Regions from separate parts of the Hymenobacter sp. NBH84 genome, predicted to be linked through region 2. Evidence: riboswitches for the same ligand, from Rfam matches in the RefSeq annotation. Region 2 holds a riboswitch; the other holds the start of a gene.
What was found. Region 2 has a riboswitch for thiamine pyrophosphate ahead of F1C16_RS14035 (TonB-dependent receptor). Riboswitches for the same ligand answer to the same signal wherever they lie in the genome.
Positions count from the first base shown of each region.

Region 1: linked by a shared signal. The riboswitch ahead of thiS (sulfur carrier protein ThiS) and the one ahead of F1C16_RS14035 (TonB-dependent receptor) in region 2 are both predicted to bind thiamine pyrophosphate.

Region 1 is NZ_CP043644.1:3,926,338-3,934,746, forward strand. It holds gene moeB (molybdopterin-synthase adenylyltransferase MoeB) at 1-930, opposite strand, end outside; gene thiH (2-iminoacetate synthase ThiH) at 1,077-2,222, opposite strand; gene F1C16_RS16530 (thiazole synthase) at 2,353-3,126, opposite strand; gene F1C16_RS16535 (thiamine phosphate synthase) at 3,123-3,749, opposite strand; gene F1C16_RS16540 (hydroxymethylpyrimidine/phosphomethylpyrimidine kinase) at 3,739-4,521, opposite strand; gene thiC (phosphomethylpyrimidine synthase ThiC) at 4,645-6,519, opposite strand; gene thiS (sulfur carrier protein ThiS) at 6,666-6,872, opposite strand; TPP riboswitch at 6,951-7,048, opposite strand; gene rlmN (23S rRNA (adenine(2503)-C(2))-methyltransferase RlmN) at 7,316-8,386, shown strand.
Region 2 is NZ_CP043644.1:3,359,946-3,368,354, reverse strand. It holds gene hrpB (ATP-dependent helicase HrpB) at 1-2,060, opposite strand, end outside; gene F1C16_RS14065 (rhodanese-like domain-containing protein) at 2,261-2,584, opposite strand; gene pnuC (nicotinamide riboside transporter PnuC) at 2,686-3,318, shown strand; gene F1C16_RS14055 (AAA family ATPase) at 3,319-3,855, shown strand; gene F1C16_RS14050 (aldose 1-epimerase family protein) at 3,987-4,877, shown strand; gene F1C16_RS14045 (GNAT family N-acetyltransferase) at 5,042-5,452, shown strand; gene F1C16_RS14040 (hypothetical protein) at 5,579-5,815, opposite strand; TPP riboswitch at 6,029-6,136, shown strand; gene F1C16_RS14035 (TonB-dependent receptor) at 6,201-8,409, shown strand, end outside.

The sequences.
Region 1 (8,409 bases), 570 kb from region 2:
AGCGGCGAGCTGGCCCAACGGAATCAAGCGGCCGCCGATGTGACGGGCGGCGTATTCGTGCGGCTCGCGCACATCAAGGAGCTGCAACGGCTCCTGGGCCTGGAGCTTCTGGCGCAGCTCGTCGGCGTTAATTTCGGGGACGACGTCGGTTGGGGCATCACCGCAGAAGGCATCATAATCGATTAACGCGGTGAGCTGCTGGTTGCCCGGCACCGCCTGGAAGCGCAGGGTACGGAACTGCATATACAGCGCATCAAACACCAATAGCCGCCCGCTCAGCACCTCCCCTATACCCATAACAACCTTCAGTGTTTCAGATGCTTGCAGCGTACCTATGATACCTGGCAGCACGCCCAGCACCCCAATTTCGTTGCAGTTGGGCGCCTCGCCAGGAGCGGGCGGTTGCGCAAACAGGCAGCGGTAGGTAGGCCCGCTCTGGTAGTTGAACACCGATACCTGCCCTTCAAACTTGAAAATGGCCCCAAATACCAGCGGCTTGCCCAGTAGCACGCACGCATCACTCACCAAATAGCGTGTGGCGAAGTTGTCGGTGCAGTCCACCACCACATCGTATTCGGCCATGATTTCCAGCGCATTGGCCGCCGACAGGCGCACCCGCAAGGGCTGCACCGCCACGAGCGGATTCTGCGCCCGCAGCTTCTCGGCGGCGGCTACGGCTTTGGGGCGACCCACATCGGCGGTGGCGTAGAGCACCTGGCGTTGCAGGTTGCTTTCGTCTACGGTGTCGTGGTCGAGCAGGCCGAGGGTGCCTACCCCGGCCGCCGCCAGGTATTGCAGCACCGGGCAGCCCAGGCCGCCACAGCCTACCACCAGCACACGGGCAGCTTTCAGCTTCTCCTGGCCCTCAGAACCAATTTCGGGTAGGCGCAGATGACGGTCGTAGCGGCGGGTTTCGGCGGGGGTAAGCATGGGTAGTAAACGCGCAGGGGTAGGGTTTGTTTTTGCTGGGATAGAGTTAGTTTTTCTGTCATCATGAGCTTGCGAAGGACCTTCTTACACCAGAACGAGTCGTTGTTCCGTCTACTGTTCATGCGCGAGAAGATCCTTCGCTGCGCTCAGGATGGCAGGGCCGAGATAGACGCCGATTGTATGGGCGCCAGCGCCGCGTCCCAGTCTTTCCACACCGGCTCATAACCCTGCCGCCGAATCATAGCCGCAATTTCCGCCGGGCTACGCTCATCGCTGATTTCAAACTGCTCCAATGACTCTGGCGCTACCGCGTAGCCGCCGGGGTTGGTTTTAGAGCCGGCGCTGATGCTGGTGATGCCCAGGCGAATGATGTTGTCGCGGAAGGTAGGCGTTTCGCGAGTCGAGATGGACAGCTCCACTTCCTCATTCAGCAGACGGTAGGCGCAGATGAGCTGCACCAGTTCCCGGTCACTCATCTCCACTTTCGGCTGCAAGAGGCCCTCGGCGGGGCGCAGGCGCGGGAAAGAGAGGCTGTACTTGGTCTGCCAGTAGGTACGTTCAAGGTAGTCGAGGTGCAGGGCCGTGTAGAAGCTGTCGGTGCGCCAGTCTTCCAGGCCGAACAGCACGCCTAGTCCCATCTTGTGCACGCCGGCCCTACCCAGGCGGTCAGGCGTATCAAGGCGATACTGAAAATTCGACTTCTTGCCCTTGGGGTGGTGCTTTTTGTAATCCTGCTGATGGTAGGTTTCCTGGTACACCAGCACTGTGTTCAACCCTGCCGGAATCAGCCGTTCGTAGTCCTCCTGATCCAGCGGCTGCACTTCCATTGAAAGGTGCGCGAAGTGCGGCCGCAGCGTGTGCAGGGCTTTCTCGAGGTAGTCAACGCCCACGGTTTGGTTGGCCTCGCCGGTTACCAGCAGCACGTGCTCGTAGCCCCACGCCTTCAGCACCTGCGCTTCCTGCAACATCTCCACGCTGCTGAGCGTGCGGCGGCGAATTTTATTATCAAGACTAAAGCCACAGTAGGTGCAGATGTTCTGGCACTCGTTGCTCAGATACAGCGGCACATAGAGCTGCACCGTATTGCCAAACCGCTTGCGCGTGAGCTGCTGGCTCTGGCGCGCCATCTGTTCCAGGTAGGGCACGGCGGCGAGCGAAATCAGGGCTTTGAAGTCCTCCAGCGTACGGCGCGGCGCGGCCAGGGCGCGTTCCACGTCGGCGGCGGTTTTGGCGTAGATGCTGGCTTTGACATCGTCCCAGTGGTGGGCCTCGAAAATCGGGCGGAAGCTCATGACTGTAGGTTTATGCAGACCGTCATGCTGAGCTTGTCGAAGCATCTCTACCGCTTCGTTGTAACGATAATTCAACGAAGCGGTAGAGATACTTCGACAAGCTCAGCATGACGGTCTTTTTCCGATGGTTCTAATCCAAAAACGCCGTCAGTGGCGAACTGGCCTCAGCGTGCGCCACCGGCGCGGCCAGCCGCGCCTCATAAGCCAGGCGGCCGGCTTCCACGGCCATCCGGAACGCGTGAGCCATCTGTACCGGCTGACCGGCCACGGCAATGGCCGTATTCACCAGCACTGCATCAGCCCCCATTTCCAGCGCCGCCGCCGCATGCGAGGGCGCGCCAATGCCGGCATCCACTACCACCGGCACCTTGCTCTGGCCAATGATAATTTCCAAGAACTCCCGCGTCAGCAGGCCCTTGTTCGAGCCGATAGGCGAACCGAGCGGCATCACGGCTGCTACGCCTACCTCTTCCAGCCGCTTGCACAGCACCGGGTCGGCGTGGATGTAGGGTAGCACCATGAAGCCCATTTTCACCAGCTCCTCGGCGGCGCGTAAGGTTTCCACCGGGTCGGGCAGCAGGTACTTGGGGTCGGGGTGAATTTCGAGTTTGAGCCAGTTGGTTTCCAGCGCCTCACGGGCCAGTTGGGCAGCAAATACGGCCTCCTTGGCCGTGCGCACGCCCGAGGTGTTAGGCAGCAGGTTGAACTGCGGGTGCGCCAAATGGCGCAGAATGTCGTCGTTCCTATCGGCCACATCGACGCGCTTCAGCGCCACCGTCACCAACTCCGAGCCGGAGGCCAGCAGGGCTTCTTCCATCAGCTGCGCCGAGCTAAATTTGCCCGTACCGGTGAACAGGCGCGAGGCAAACGTGCGGCCGGCAATAACAAGTGGTTGCGTTTTCATAAAGCAGAAACAGGAGCAGCCAAAGAGTTGATGAATTGCCTGGCCGCCACCGAAGGGTCAGCCGCGGCCGTAATGCCCCCCGATACCGCCACACCATGCAGGCCAGCTGCCAGCAGCGGCGCCACATCGGCCAGCGTAATGCCACCAATGCCGATGACGGGGGTAGGAAAGCCAGCAGCACGGTGTTGCGCCAGCAGCGTTTCATAACCCGCCAGTCCCAAAATCGGGCTTAGCTTCTCCTTGGTCGTCGTGAAGCGAAACGGCCCCAACCCAATGTAGTCGACTCCAGCCGCCACCAGGCCTTCGATATCGACAAACGTGTTGGCCGTGCCGCCGATGATGAACTCCGGCCCAAGCAGGGTTCGGGCTTCGGTAGGCGGCATATCCTCCTTGCCCAGGTGTACGCCATCGGCGCCAATTTCCAGCGCCAGCTGCGGGTTGTCGTTGAGAATGAACGTGGCACCGTGGCGGCGGCAAATGGCCTGCGTATCCAGCGCCAGTTGCTTCCATTCGAGGTAGGGCGTGTTCTTCACGCGCAACTGCACCCAGCGCACGCCACCAAGGCAGGCTCGCTCGGCTTGCTCGGGGGAGGTAGTGATATAGTGAAGATTACTAATTTGCATACTCGTGTTCGTTCTGAAAATGATACCCCAGCAGCGTCTCGTTGCTAGCCAGCACCCGCGCCGTGTACGCCTTGCCCGATCGGCAGGCCTCCACCAACGACTCGCCCCGCGCCAGCCCCGCCACAATGGCCGCCGACAACACGCAGCCACTGCCGTGCTTTTCGCCGTGGGGTAGGCGCGCCGCCGAAAAACGCGCTACCTCTTCCCCCTTCTGATACAGCACATCGGTAGCTTCAGAGCCCTCGGCGTGGCCGCCTTTCAGCAACACCGAGCAGTAGGCACTCACGACGGCGGCTGCTTCTTCGGCGGTGGCGGCGGCCGGCCACAAGCGCCGCATCTCGGGTTGATTAGGCGTAATCAGGGCTAGGGCGGTGCAGACTTCTGCCACCAACTCCGGCGCCGGACCGGCGTGAAAGTCGTAGCCGGCGCTGGCCTTCAGCACCGGGTCCCACACCACACCAATAGCCGGGCTTTGCGCCCGTAACCACCGAAGCAGTTCCGGCAACTCAGCCAGACTTTCTACCAGTCCAATCTTCGCCCACCCTACCCCGAAGCGCTCTAGTAGCGGCCGGGCTTGCGCCTGAATGTCGGCAAGCGGCATCCATTGCACGCGCTCAAACTGCACGTCGCTCTGTACCGTGAGGGCCGTGCACACGCCAAAGCCGTACACGCCGCGCTGCTCGAAGGTCTTGCAGTCGGCCAGCAAGCCGGCCCCGCCGCTGGGGTCGAAACCGGCAAGGCTGAGAACGTAGGGGCGAGGTGGTTGAGGCATTGTTTTTTCTGTCATTCTGAGCTTGCGAAGGACCTTCTCATGCGTGAACGACCTTGCATGAGCTAGTTGCTATCTGATATGAGAAGGTCCTTCGCAAGCTCAGGATGACAGATGGAGTTTTGGTTATAAATAAATCTCGCTGCCCTTTTCCACGAACTCTCGCGACTTTTCCACCATGCCTTTCGTCAGTGCCTCAGCGGCGGTGAGGTCCTGTTTGGCGGCGAAGTCACGGACTTCCTGCGTGATTTTCATGGAGCAGAAATGCGGGCCGCACATGGAGCAGAAGTGCGCCACTTTGGCGCCGTCGGCGGGTAGGGTTTCGTCGTGGTACTCGCGGGCAGTGTCGGGGTCCAGGCTTAGGTTGAACTGGTCTTCCCAGCGGAACTCGAAGCGGGCTTTGCTCAGGGCATTGTCGCGGTATTGGGCTCCCGGGTGGCCTTTGGCAAGGTCGGCGGCGTGGGCGGCAATCTTGTAGGCAATCACGCCGTCCTTCACGTCCTGCTTGTTGGGTAGACCCAGGTGCTCTTTGGGCGTCACATAGCACAGCATAGCCGTGCCGAACCAGCCAATCATGGCTGCCCCAATGGCCGAGGTGATATGGTCGTAGCCGGGGGCAATGTCGGTGGTCAGCGGGCCGAGGGTGTAGAAAGGCGCCCCGTGGCACTCCTTCAACTGCTTGTTCATGTTCTCCTTAATTAGATGCATGGGCACGTGGCCGGGGCCTTCGATCATCACCTGCACGTCGTGCTTCCAGGCAATTTTGGTTAGCTCGCCCAACGTTTCCAACTCAGCAAACTGCGCCTCGTCGTTGGCGTCGGCAATGGAGCCGGGGCGCAGGCCGTCGCCCAGCGAGAAGGCCACGTCGTAAGCCTTCATAATTTCGCAGATTTCCTCGAAGTGCGTGTAAAGGAAGCTCTCTTGGTGGTGAGCCAGGCACCACTTCGCCATAATCGAACCACCCCGCGACACAATACCGGTCACGCGCTTCGCCGTCATCGGAATGTAGGGTAGGCGCACGCCGGCGTGGATGGTGAAGTAGTCCACGCCCTGCTCGGCCTGCTCGATGAGCGTGTCGCGGAACAGCTCCCAGGTCAGGTCTTCGGCCTTGCCGTTCACCTTTTCCAGGGCCTGGTAGATGGGCACTGTGCCCACCGGCACCGGGCAATTGCGGATAATCCATTCCCGCGTTTCGTGGATGTTCTTGCCGGTGCTCAGGTCCATCAGCGTATCGCCGCCCCAGCGGCAGCTCCATACGGCCTTATCTACCTCTTCCTCAATGCTCGACGTCACGGCCGAGTTGCCGATGTTGGTGTTGATTTTCACCAAGAAGTTGCGCCCGATAATCATCGGCTCGCTTTCCGGGTGGTTGATGTTACACGGAATCACGGCCCTACCCGCCGCTACCTCCTGGCGCACAAACTCCGGCGTGATATGGCCCTTCGGTGTATTAGCGCCAAAGCTATGGCCGGGGTGCTGCACCCGTAGCGCATCATCGGCGGCTAGTTGGTCGATGCGCTGGTTTTCCCGAATGGCGATGTATTCCATCTCGGGCGTAATGATGCCCTGCTTGGCATAGTGCATCTGCGACACGTTGCGGCCCGCTTTGGCGCGCAACGGCAGCCGGATGTGCTCAAAACGCAGGTGGTCCAACGCGGTATCGGCGGCGCGCTGCTGCCCGTATTCCGACGAGGTGCCGGGTAGCATTTCCACATCTTCCCTACCCAAAATCCACTCTTCGCGCAGGCGTGGTAGGCCTTTTTTCAGGTCGATTTCCACGTTGGGGTCAGTGTAGGGGCCGCTGGTGTCGTACACCGTCACGGGCGGGTTTTGCTCGGTGGGGTTCGTGAAGTCGAACTGGCGCTTGGTGTCACTCAGCATGATTTCGCGCATCGCCACCCGAATGTTGGGGTAGAGCTGGCCGGGAACGTAGAGTTTGCGCGAGCCAGTAAGCGGCTGGCGCTCCACCAGCGTCTGCTGGGGTGCTTGGTCTTGTTTCATAAAATCTGGGATGGTTGACGGTTACCTGTCTGTTTGTCATCCTGAGCGCAGCGAAGGACCTTCTCACGGGAGAACGACCTTGCGTGAGATAGTCACTATCTCCCGTGAGAAGGTCCTTCGCTGCGCTCAGGGTGACAGACGCGCCCCTACCCGCCCTGCGTGGCGCGGATAACAGTGATGCGGTCTTGGGCACGCAATTGGTGGCGCATCCACTCGGCGCGGGGCACCACGGCGTCGTTCACGGCCACGGCAATGCCGCGCTGTTCGGCGAGCTGCAAATCGAGGAGGGTATCAGCCAGCGTGGGGGTAGGCAGGCAGGATTCGTGCGGTTTATTGTTGACATAGAGAAGCATACAAGCAACGGGTAGTTGGTTGGCTGTCAGAAACAATAAACTCTAGGTGGCGCACGCCCGTGCGGGCCCAAGGAGGCGTCCGCTTCTTGCACTTTTCCCTTCGCCAGCATTACCTGGATCAGGTTCCAAGGGTATTTCTCAGTCCCGCTCGTAGCAGAACACCCCTAAAGTTTAGGCCGGTAAGGTAGGCGTTATTTTGAGGAATGCACCACGGTAGGCAGTTATAAAATTCGGGCTATACGTTTCCAAAACGGACATAGGCACAAGGTAGCGCCACAACCTACTGCGTCTCACCACTGACCAAATGGAACTGCACCAGCCTACCAACAGTCGCACCAATACGACACAATAGGTTGTGTCTCTACCCTGTACACAACTAAAAGCTAGTAGAAGTCGAAGATTTTCGGGAACCCAACCGCCGCGCATGTTGTATCTTTGCGGTTATGATAGAGCTGCCCGTAGTTTCCAAGCGCGACATTCGCAAAGTCTCCGCCGACGACCTGAAAACCTTCATGGTCGAGCACGGCGAAAAGCCCTTCCGTGCCAAGCAGGTGACGGAGTGGTTGTGGAAAAACACGGCCGGCTCCTTCGAAGAGATGAACAATATCTCGCTGGCTACCCGCGAGTTGCTGGCCCGTCACTTCGTCATCAATGGTGTGCAAGTGCAGAACAAGCAGCTCTCCAACGACGGCACCATCAAGTCGGCTTTCCGGCTGTATGATGGCAACGTGGTAGAAGGCGTGCTCATCCCCCACGACACGCGCATGACGGCTTGCATCTCGTCGCAGGTAGGCTGCTCGCTCACGTGCAAGTTTTGCGCTACCGGCTACATGGACCGCAAGCGCAACCTCGACGCGGCCGAAATCTACGATCAGGTAGTACGCATCCGGGAGCAGTGCGAGGCGCAGTACGGCACGCCGCTCACCAACATCGTGTACATGGGCATGGGCGAGCCGCTGCTGAACTATGCCAACGTAGTGGAAAGCGTGCGCCGCATCACTGCCCCCGATGGCCTGAATATGGCCCCGCGCCGCATCACCATCAGCACGGCCGGCATTGCCAAGATGATCAAGAAGCTGGCCGACGACGACGTGAAGGCCAACCTGGCCCTCTCCCTGCACGCCCCCAACGATACCAAGCGCAACGAAATCATGCCTATCAACGAGGCCAACTCCCTGGCCGCGCTGAAGGACGCGTTGCAGTACTACCACCAGAAAACCGGCCGTAAAGTAACTTACGAGTACATCGTATTCGAGAGCTTCAACGACACGTTGCAAGACGCCGAGGAGCTGTTTCAGATTTCGAAGTGGCTACCCTGCAAGGTGAACCTGATTGAGTATAACCCCATCGAAAACGCCGACTACATCAACACCGCCGACGATAAGCTGGTGGCTTTCCACAAGTACCTCGCCGACCGGGGCGTGCAAACCAACGTGCGCCGCTCACGCGGTAAAGATATCGACGCGGCCTGCGGACAGCTGGCAGTGAAGGAGAAGGCGGAAGCCGTTGCGTAGTAAAGCGCAATTCTTGAACAAGA
Region 2 (8,409 bases):
GCATCCGATACCTCGGGCCACTGCTGGGGCCGCAGGTGGTGCAGAAACGCCAGCCGCTCCCGCACCTGCGTAGCCGCCTCCGTCCACGGCAACCGACTGATGCCATCGGCCCGCAGATGGTCGAGCACTACGGTAGCCACCGTTTCTGGCGTGGGCTGAGGTAGGGCAGATTCAGCTAGAACCAGTGCACCCAACCGTTGCGTGCGGCGGGCCACCACGCGGCCAGCGATATCGTCCCAACGCACCTGCTCCTGTGCTTCGATGAGGTAGGCGAAGTGCTGTTCGAGCTCGGCGCGACTAACGGGCGCGGCCAGTCCGGCTCGTGGCTGCGCGGCCACGCCATCCAGCGTAGCTACGGCAAAAAACGTGTCGCTGGCGCTGAAAAACTCCGCCGGCAACGTCGCCCGCTGGCCCGATACCAAGCGCACGCGTTCGGGCGTTTCGCGCTGGGCGAGGCGGTCGGGGTAGGCGAGGGCCGTGAGTAGGCCGGCCGCGTCGGGTTCCAAGGAAGTAGCTTCTACCCCGGCCCGGCGGCGCAGGACTGTAGCAGCTTCGCGTACGCGGCGCAGCGTGTCCTGGTCGGGGTGCAGGCCGGGTAGGGGCGCCCGGCCGGTTTCCAGCGCTTCCAGGCGCAGGCGCACATCGGGCGGCCCAAAGGAGCCGTCGGTGGGGCGCAGCAGGTCGCGCTCAGTGAGAAGGGCGGCCAGGGCGCAGGCTGTGGGGCCTTGCCCTACCTCTTTGCCTCGCACCACTAAGTGCGCCAGGCGCGGTGCTAGCCCAAGCCCTGCCAGTGCCCGGCCGTGGGGGGTAGGGCGGCCATCGGGTTGGAGGGCATGAAGCCGCACCAATAGTTCGCGGGCCAAAGCCAGCGCGGCGGTGGGCGGCGCATCGAGCCAACGCAGGGCCTGGGCATCGTAGGCACCCCAAAGTGCCAGCTCCAGGGCCAGGGCGCTCAGGTCGGCCGTCAGGATTTCGGGTGCGAGGTAGGCGGGTAGCTGGTGATGGTCGGCGGCGGTCCAGAGGCGGTAGCAGGTGCCGGGACCAAGGCGGCCGGCGCGGCCCCGGCGCTGGTCGGCAGCGGCTTGGCTTACGGGCTGGGTAGTGAGGGTAGAAAGACCAGTGCGCGGCTCAAATTGCGGCACGCGGGCATAGCCGCCGTCTACCACAATCGTCACGCCCTCAATGGTTAAGCTGGTTTCGGCGATGCTGGTGGCCAATACCACTTTGCGCCGGCCGGCTGACGCTGGCCGCAGGGCAGCATCCTGCTGTTCCAAAGGTAGTTCGCCGTGTAGCACGTGCAGGTCGGTGGTGGGAGCGAGGGTAGGGGCCAGGCGCTCGGCCACGCGGCGCTGATCGGCTAGGCCGGGCAGAAAGGCCAGCACGTCGCCGGTGGCGTGGGTGGTCAGGGCTTCGCGGATAACGGCGGGCATCAGGTCTTGCAGCCGCTCGTGGGGCCGGCGGCTGGCGCTGCCCGCCCGCGCTGGCGTGAGGTAGTGCGTCTCGATGGGGTAGCTAAGACCAGCGCTACGCACCACCGGCGCGCTCAGCCAAGCACCCAACCGCTCGGCCTCCAGCGTAGCCGACATCACTAGCAACCGCAAATCGGGGCGGAGTACGGCCTGTGCGTCTAGTGCCAGGGCCAAGCCAAGGTCAGCCTGCAAGCTCCGCTCGTGAAACTCATCAAACAGCACGGCTGCCACGCCTTCCAGCGCGGGGTCGTCCTGAAGTTGGCGCGTCAGAATCACTTCCGTGACTACCTCAATCCGCGTTTTCGCGGAGACTTTGCTTTCCAGGCGCATGCGGTAGCCCACGGTTTGGCCGACTGGTTCACCCAGCAACTGCGCCATGCGCGTGGCCGCCGCCCGCGCCGCCAGCCGCCGCGGCTCCAGTACAATAATGCGCCCGCCGGACGGCATCCAGTCGGCTTCGAGCAGGGCCAACGGCACCAGCGTGGTTTTGCCCGCGCCAGGCGGGGCCTGTAACACCGCGCAGGCGTTGTGGCCGAGGGTAGCAAGCAACTCGGGTAGGGCAGCGCGGATGGGGAGGTCGGGGAGATGCACGGGTGGCTAGTGGAGTAGTTACTGTAATACGTTTGTCATTCTGAGCCTGCGAAGAACCTTCTCACAGCTGGAACACTACCACACGAAGTCGTTCTCGTCATTTAGTATCAACTACCAATGACTCGTTCTGCCGTGAGAAGGTCCTTCGCAGGCTCAGGATGATAGACGTATTTCAATTCAATTTTTAGCAATCAACACTGCTAATACACCGCTACCTCAGGGTCTACATCGCGGCTCCAAGCGTCGATGCCGCCTTTCAGATTGAGCAAATTGGTGAGGCCGTGGCGATGCTGCAAAAACGCCAGGGCCTGCATAGAGCGCACACCGTGGTGGCAAATGAGCACTACGGGCCGGTCGGTGGCTATTTCCTCGGTGCGGCGCGGCAACTCGCCTAGCGGAATCAGGTGGCTGCCCTCGATGCGGCAGTAGTCGTACTCCATGGGCTCACGCACGTCGATGAGCTGGAAAGTTTCGCCGCGTTGCTGGCGGGCGTGCAGGTCGGAGGGCGTGAGGTCAGGCAGCATAGGTAGCGAGGAAAGGTAGGTTGCAAAAATACGGCGCGGCTCGGTAGGTTTGGGTAGCTTTGGCCGCACCCGGTTGGGTGCTCACTCAAACACGCGTTGTTTTGCTGCATTCTCTGTACGAATTCTGGACGGCCGCCGTGGGCAACACGCCGCTGGAATGGGTAGCCGTTGTCACGGGGTTTTTGTGCGTGTGGCTGGCCGCCCGCGAATCGCTGTGGAACTTCCCGGTAGCCATTGTGAGCTGTACGCTCTACATTCTGGTTTACCACGACAGCAAGCTCTACGCCGACCGCAACCTGCAAGTCGTATTCATCCTGTTGAGCCTGTACGGTTGGTACGAATGGCTCTACGGCGGCGCCCGCCGCACCGAGCTAACGGTGTCGCGCACGCGCCCTCAGGAGTGGCTGCTGCTCGCGCTGGGCGCGGCCGCTTTCACGGGTGGCTTCGGCTACTACCTGCAACACTACACCGACGACACCATTCCCTACCTCGACAGCCTGACCACGGCCATAAGCCTGGCCGCGCAGTATCTGATGATGCGTAAGCGCCTGGAAAACTGGTTGCTGTGGATTGGTGTCGATGCCTTGTATGTGCCTATTCTGTGGCACAAACAGCTCTACCCTACCAGCGGCCTTTACGCATTGTACCTCGTGCTGGCCGTGTATGGCTACGTGGAGTGGAAACGCGCTGCTCAGGTAGCGCAAGCTACTGGCACCTCCAATTCAGCCATCTAAATGCTACGCGTTTCCCTCACCGGCCCCGAATCGACGGGCAAAAGCACGCTGAGCCGCCTGCTGGCCGCGCACTACGGCACCGCCCACGCGCCCGAGTATGCTCGCGCCTACCTCGATCAACGCGGCCCTGCCTACACCCTGCCCGACCTAGAGGCCATTGCCCGCGGCCAACTTGCCGCCGAAGCTCAAGCCACGGCCGAAGCGGCGGCGGCCGGCAAACCGGTGGTATTTTTTGATACCGATTTGTTGGTGATAAAAATCTGGGCCGAGCACGCTTTCGGGCAGTGTCCTACCTGGATTACCGACCACCTGCACCAACATCCCCACGACTTGACCTTACTGCTCGACGTGGACCTGCCCTGGGAGCCCGACCCCCTGCGCGAACACCCGGACCCCGCGCAGCGTCAGTATTTCTATGAGTGGTACCGGCGGGAATTGCAGGGCATACCCAGCCAATTTGTGGAAGTAGGTGGGCCGCCGACTGAGCGGCTGGCACGGGCTGTAGCGGCAGTGGATGCGTTGCTGCGGAATAGTTAGTAAGCGCCGATCTGCGTATACATTACTACGGCTATACTAATGAGAACGTCATTTCTCGACAAGCTCGAAATGACGTTCTGGATACAAACGTTCTTTCGAAAGCCCCATAGCTCATATCCCTACCCCAACCCATGCAACACACGCTCATCAACGACCACTGCCGCGTCACGATCAACACCAAAGGAGCCGAGCTGGCTAGCTTCGTCCGTACCGATTCGCAACAGAACCCGCCTGAGCTGGAATATATGTGGCAGGCCGACCCGGCCGTGTGGGGCCGCCACGCGCCGGTGCTGTTCCCTATCGTTGGCAAGCTGCCGCAGGACACTTACCTGCATCAGAGCAAAGAGTATAAATTGCCCCAACACGGCTTCGCCCGTGACCGGGAATTTGCCTTGGTACAGCAAACGGAAACCGAACTGACATTTGAGTTACACGCCGACGAACAGAGCAAGCAGGTATACCCCTTCGATTTTGTGCTGCGGATTTCCTACCACCTGCACGAGCTAACCCTGGACGTGCGCTGGCAAGTGCTGAACCCCGCCACCAATCAGGAGCTGCTGTTCAGCATCGGGGCACACCCGGCGTTCCGGTGCCCGCTGCTGCCTGGCGAAACGTTTGAGGACTACACTTTCCATTTCGACCACCCCGTTACGTTCGAGCGGTACTTGCTGCAAGGCGGCCTACTCTCCGGCGAAACGGAGCCAGTGCTAAATCAGCAAACCGAGCTGCCGCTGACGTACGACTTGTTCAAAGACGATGCGCTGGTGCTCAAGCATTTCGACTTTTCTACCATTACGCTGCGCAATTCCCGCTCCGACCGCGCCGTGCGTCTGCGCTTCGACGGCTTTCCCTACCTCGGCCTCTGGACCAAAGGCCCCGGCGCCGAGTTTGTGTGTGTAGAGCCCTGGCAAGGCATTGCCAGCACAGTAGGTACCCCCGTGGAACTAGCTGATAAGGAAGGTATTCTGACCTTGGCTCCCGGCCAGGAGTTCAATGCCGCGTATTCTATTGCTGTGCAGTAAATTCATTTCTCTGTCATCCTCTTTTTCCCTGTCATCCTGAGCTTGCGAAGGACCTTCTCACGCTAGAACAACCGACATAACAATGACTCGTTCTCACGTAAGAAAGTCCTTCGCTTCACTCAGGATGACAGAGAAAAAACATTCAACTACCTAGTAGCTCGCGCATGCATATCCAACCTATCACCCCCGAGCAAACCCACGCCCTGCGCCACCAGGTACTGTGGCCCGACAAACCGTTGGCATACGTGCAACTGCCGGAAGATGCTGATGGACACCATTTTGGGGTGTTTGAAGGAGAGAACCTGGTAGCGGTGATTTCGTTGTTTGTGGATGCGCGGGGCGAGGCGCGGTTTCGCAAGTTTGCTACCCAACCCGATTTCCAGGGGCAGGGCATTGGCACGGCGCTGCTCACGCACGTGCTAGGCGAGGCCATTCGCTTGGGCGCACACGTCATTTGGTGCAACTCGCGCCAGTCGGCCGCTGATTTTTACCGGCGTTTTGGGATGGAGCCGGAAAGGGAGGTATTCTATAAAGGTCCGATTCCGTACGTGCGGATGCAGCGCCGCTTGCCGTAGCGTCCGCCCTGAGGGGCTTACACGCAAAGAACCCCTTTTGAGGGTAGGCTCTCTCTTTCAGCCACGAATTGAGAGAAAGCCAGCCCACTAGAAGGGGTTCTTGTTTTTTGAGGGGAAAGCCAGCGGCTACACCAGCGGTGCGGCCGGGCGCGTGGGTACGCCCCGGTTGTAATCGGGCTCCCAATCGTTGATGGGGCGGGTGATGCCGGGCGGCAAATCTAGGTCGGGTAGGCCGTCGTCGAGGGGCTCGCCGCCTTCGTCGTCGTTATCGGGGTAGGGGGGACGTAGGAAACGCCGCTTGGGCATCACCAGGAAATACGCCAGTACGGCAAAGACCAGAAGGGTATAGATCAGACTGATCATGGCGGAAGCAGGTGGGTGAATCGACGAGGGAAAGGACGACGAAAGACTACTGTCAGTCAGTTAACTAACGGCAGTCGGGGCCGAGTTGTTTTCGGAAAAAGTCACTTTTTCAACCCCTCCGCCCGCGTCTACCCAAGATACGAAGTTCTGGCGCGAAAGAAAAATAGCCGCGTGCTTCTGCTTGTAACTGGCCGGTGCAGCGCCTACTTTTGCTGCATAGTTTAGGGGTGCTACCCCGCCTATTGGCGGCCAGTGGCTGAGATCATACCCATTGAACCTGATCCGGATAATGCCGGCGAAGGGAACAGACGATCCGCGAACGTGAAAACCCGAGTGGTGCCGACCCCTGGCACCGGGCCCGTTCCACTTTTCTGCTTTTGCATTCTTGAAAAATGTACTGGTTTTGGGCACCGCGCTGTTGGCGCTGCCCGTAGCGGCCTGGGCGCAAGGTCCCGTGTCCGGCATCATCACCGATGCCCGCACAGGCACGCCGCTACCCGGCGCTACCGTACTGCTCGACGGCGCTACCGGCGTGGTAACCGACGCGGCCGGCGGCTTCTCCCTACCCGCTGTGCCAGCTGGCGCACACACGCTCCGCATCACGTTTGTGGGCTACGACCCCATCACGCGCACCGTGCAGGGGCAAGCCACCGCGCAGCGCCTCACAGTGCCGTTGCAGACCGGCGGTGTGCTCACCGGCGAGGCCCTCGTAACGGCCCAACGCGCCAACGAGCGCACGGCCACCGCCTACACCAACCTGGGCAAGGAAGACCTAGCCAAGCGCAACTTCGGCCAAGACCTGCCCTACCTGCTCGACCAAACGCCTTCGGTGGTGGTCAATTCCGATGCCGGGGCGGGCGTGGGCTACACCGATATCCGTATTCGGGGCACCAGCAACACGGGTATCAACATGACCATCAACGGGGTGCCGCTGAACGATGCGGAGTCGCACGGGTCGTTTTTGGTGAATTTGCCGGATCTGGCGTCTTCCGTTAATTCCTTGCAGGTGCAGCGGGGGGTAGGTACCAGTCAGAACGGCGGCGCGGCCTTCGGAGCCAGCATCAACATCTCTACCCTGGATGTGCGCCGCGAGGCCTACGCCGAAACGCAAAACACCTACGGCTCTTTTAACACCTGGAAAAACAACGTGCAGTTTGGCACCGGCCTGATTAATGGCCACTTCACGGTAGATGGCCGCCTGTCGCGCATTGCCACGGATGGCTATATGAATCGAGCGTCGTCGGATTTGAAGTCGTACTACTTTGCGGCGGGCTACCAGGGCAAGAATACCATGCTGAAGTTCATTACCTTCTCGGGCCGCGAGAAAACCTACCAGGCCTGGAACGGTGTGCCCGAACCGGCCATTACTGGCAACCAGACTCTGCTTCAGAACTACATCGACAACGGCGAGCTGAGCGAAGCTGATGCCGAGCGCGTGCGCCGCGAGGGTAGGCGCTACAGCTACTACACCTACGACAACCAAACCGACAACTACCAGCAAAACCACTATCAACTGCACCTTTCCCAGCAGTTGGGTCCCGACTGGAACGTGGGCGCGGCCCTGCACCTTACGCGCGGTTTTGGCTACTACGAGAGCTACCGCGCCCGCCGCCGCTTCACCGATTATGGCTTGCAAAACGTGATTATCGGCGGCGATACCATCACGCGCACCAACCTAGTAGACCGCAAATGGCTGGATAATTACTTCTACGGCGGCACCTTCGCGCTCAACTACCAGCCCCGCGATGGCAAGCTGCAAGCCAACATAGGCGGCGCCTGGAATCAGTTTGATAACGACCACTACGGCGAAGTGATTTGGGCGCAGTACGCTTCCAACAGCACCATTCGCCAGCGCTACTACTTCAACAACGCCCGCAAAACCGACTACAACGCCTACGCCCGCGCCACCTGGCAAGTGCTACCCAAGTTGGGCGTGTACGGCGACATGCAGGTGCGCCACATCACGTATACTATTGATGGCGTGGAGGATGAGCAGAACGACGTGCGCACCCGCGCCCGCTACACGTTCTTCAACCCCAAAGCCGGCGCTACCTTCGCCCTGGCCGAAGGGCAGCAGCTCTACGCCAGCTTTGCCGTGGGCCAACGCGAGCCCGTACGCTCCGACTTCACCGACCGTCCTGCCGGCGATGTAGGCGCTAAAGCCGAGCGCCTCAACGACTGGGAGGGCGGCTACCGCTTCACTCGCGCCAATGGTCGATTGTTAGGCTTTCCAGCCACCGTGCGCGTTGAGATTAACGGGTTTTATATGAGCTACCGCAACCAGTTGGTAGCCACCGGCCAGCTCAACGATGTGGGCACGCCTCTGCGGACTAATGTAGCTCGTAGCTACCGGCGTGGGGTAGAGCTAACGGAGTTTGCCTCTATCAATGATAAGCTAAGCCTGAGCAGCACGCTCACGGTCAGCCAAAACCGCATTCTGAATTATCAGGGCATCAGTTACGACGCTGATTACAACCCCGTGACGGAAGCGCCGCGCACGAGCACCATTTCCTACTCGCCTTCGGTAGTATCGGCGCACACGCTGGAGGGGCAGCCGCTGCCGGGCCTGCGCCTGGCGCTGCTCTACAAAACCG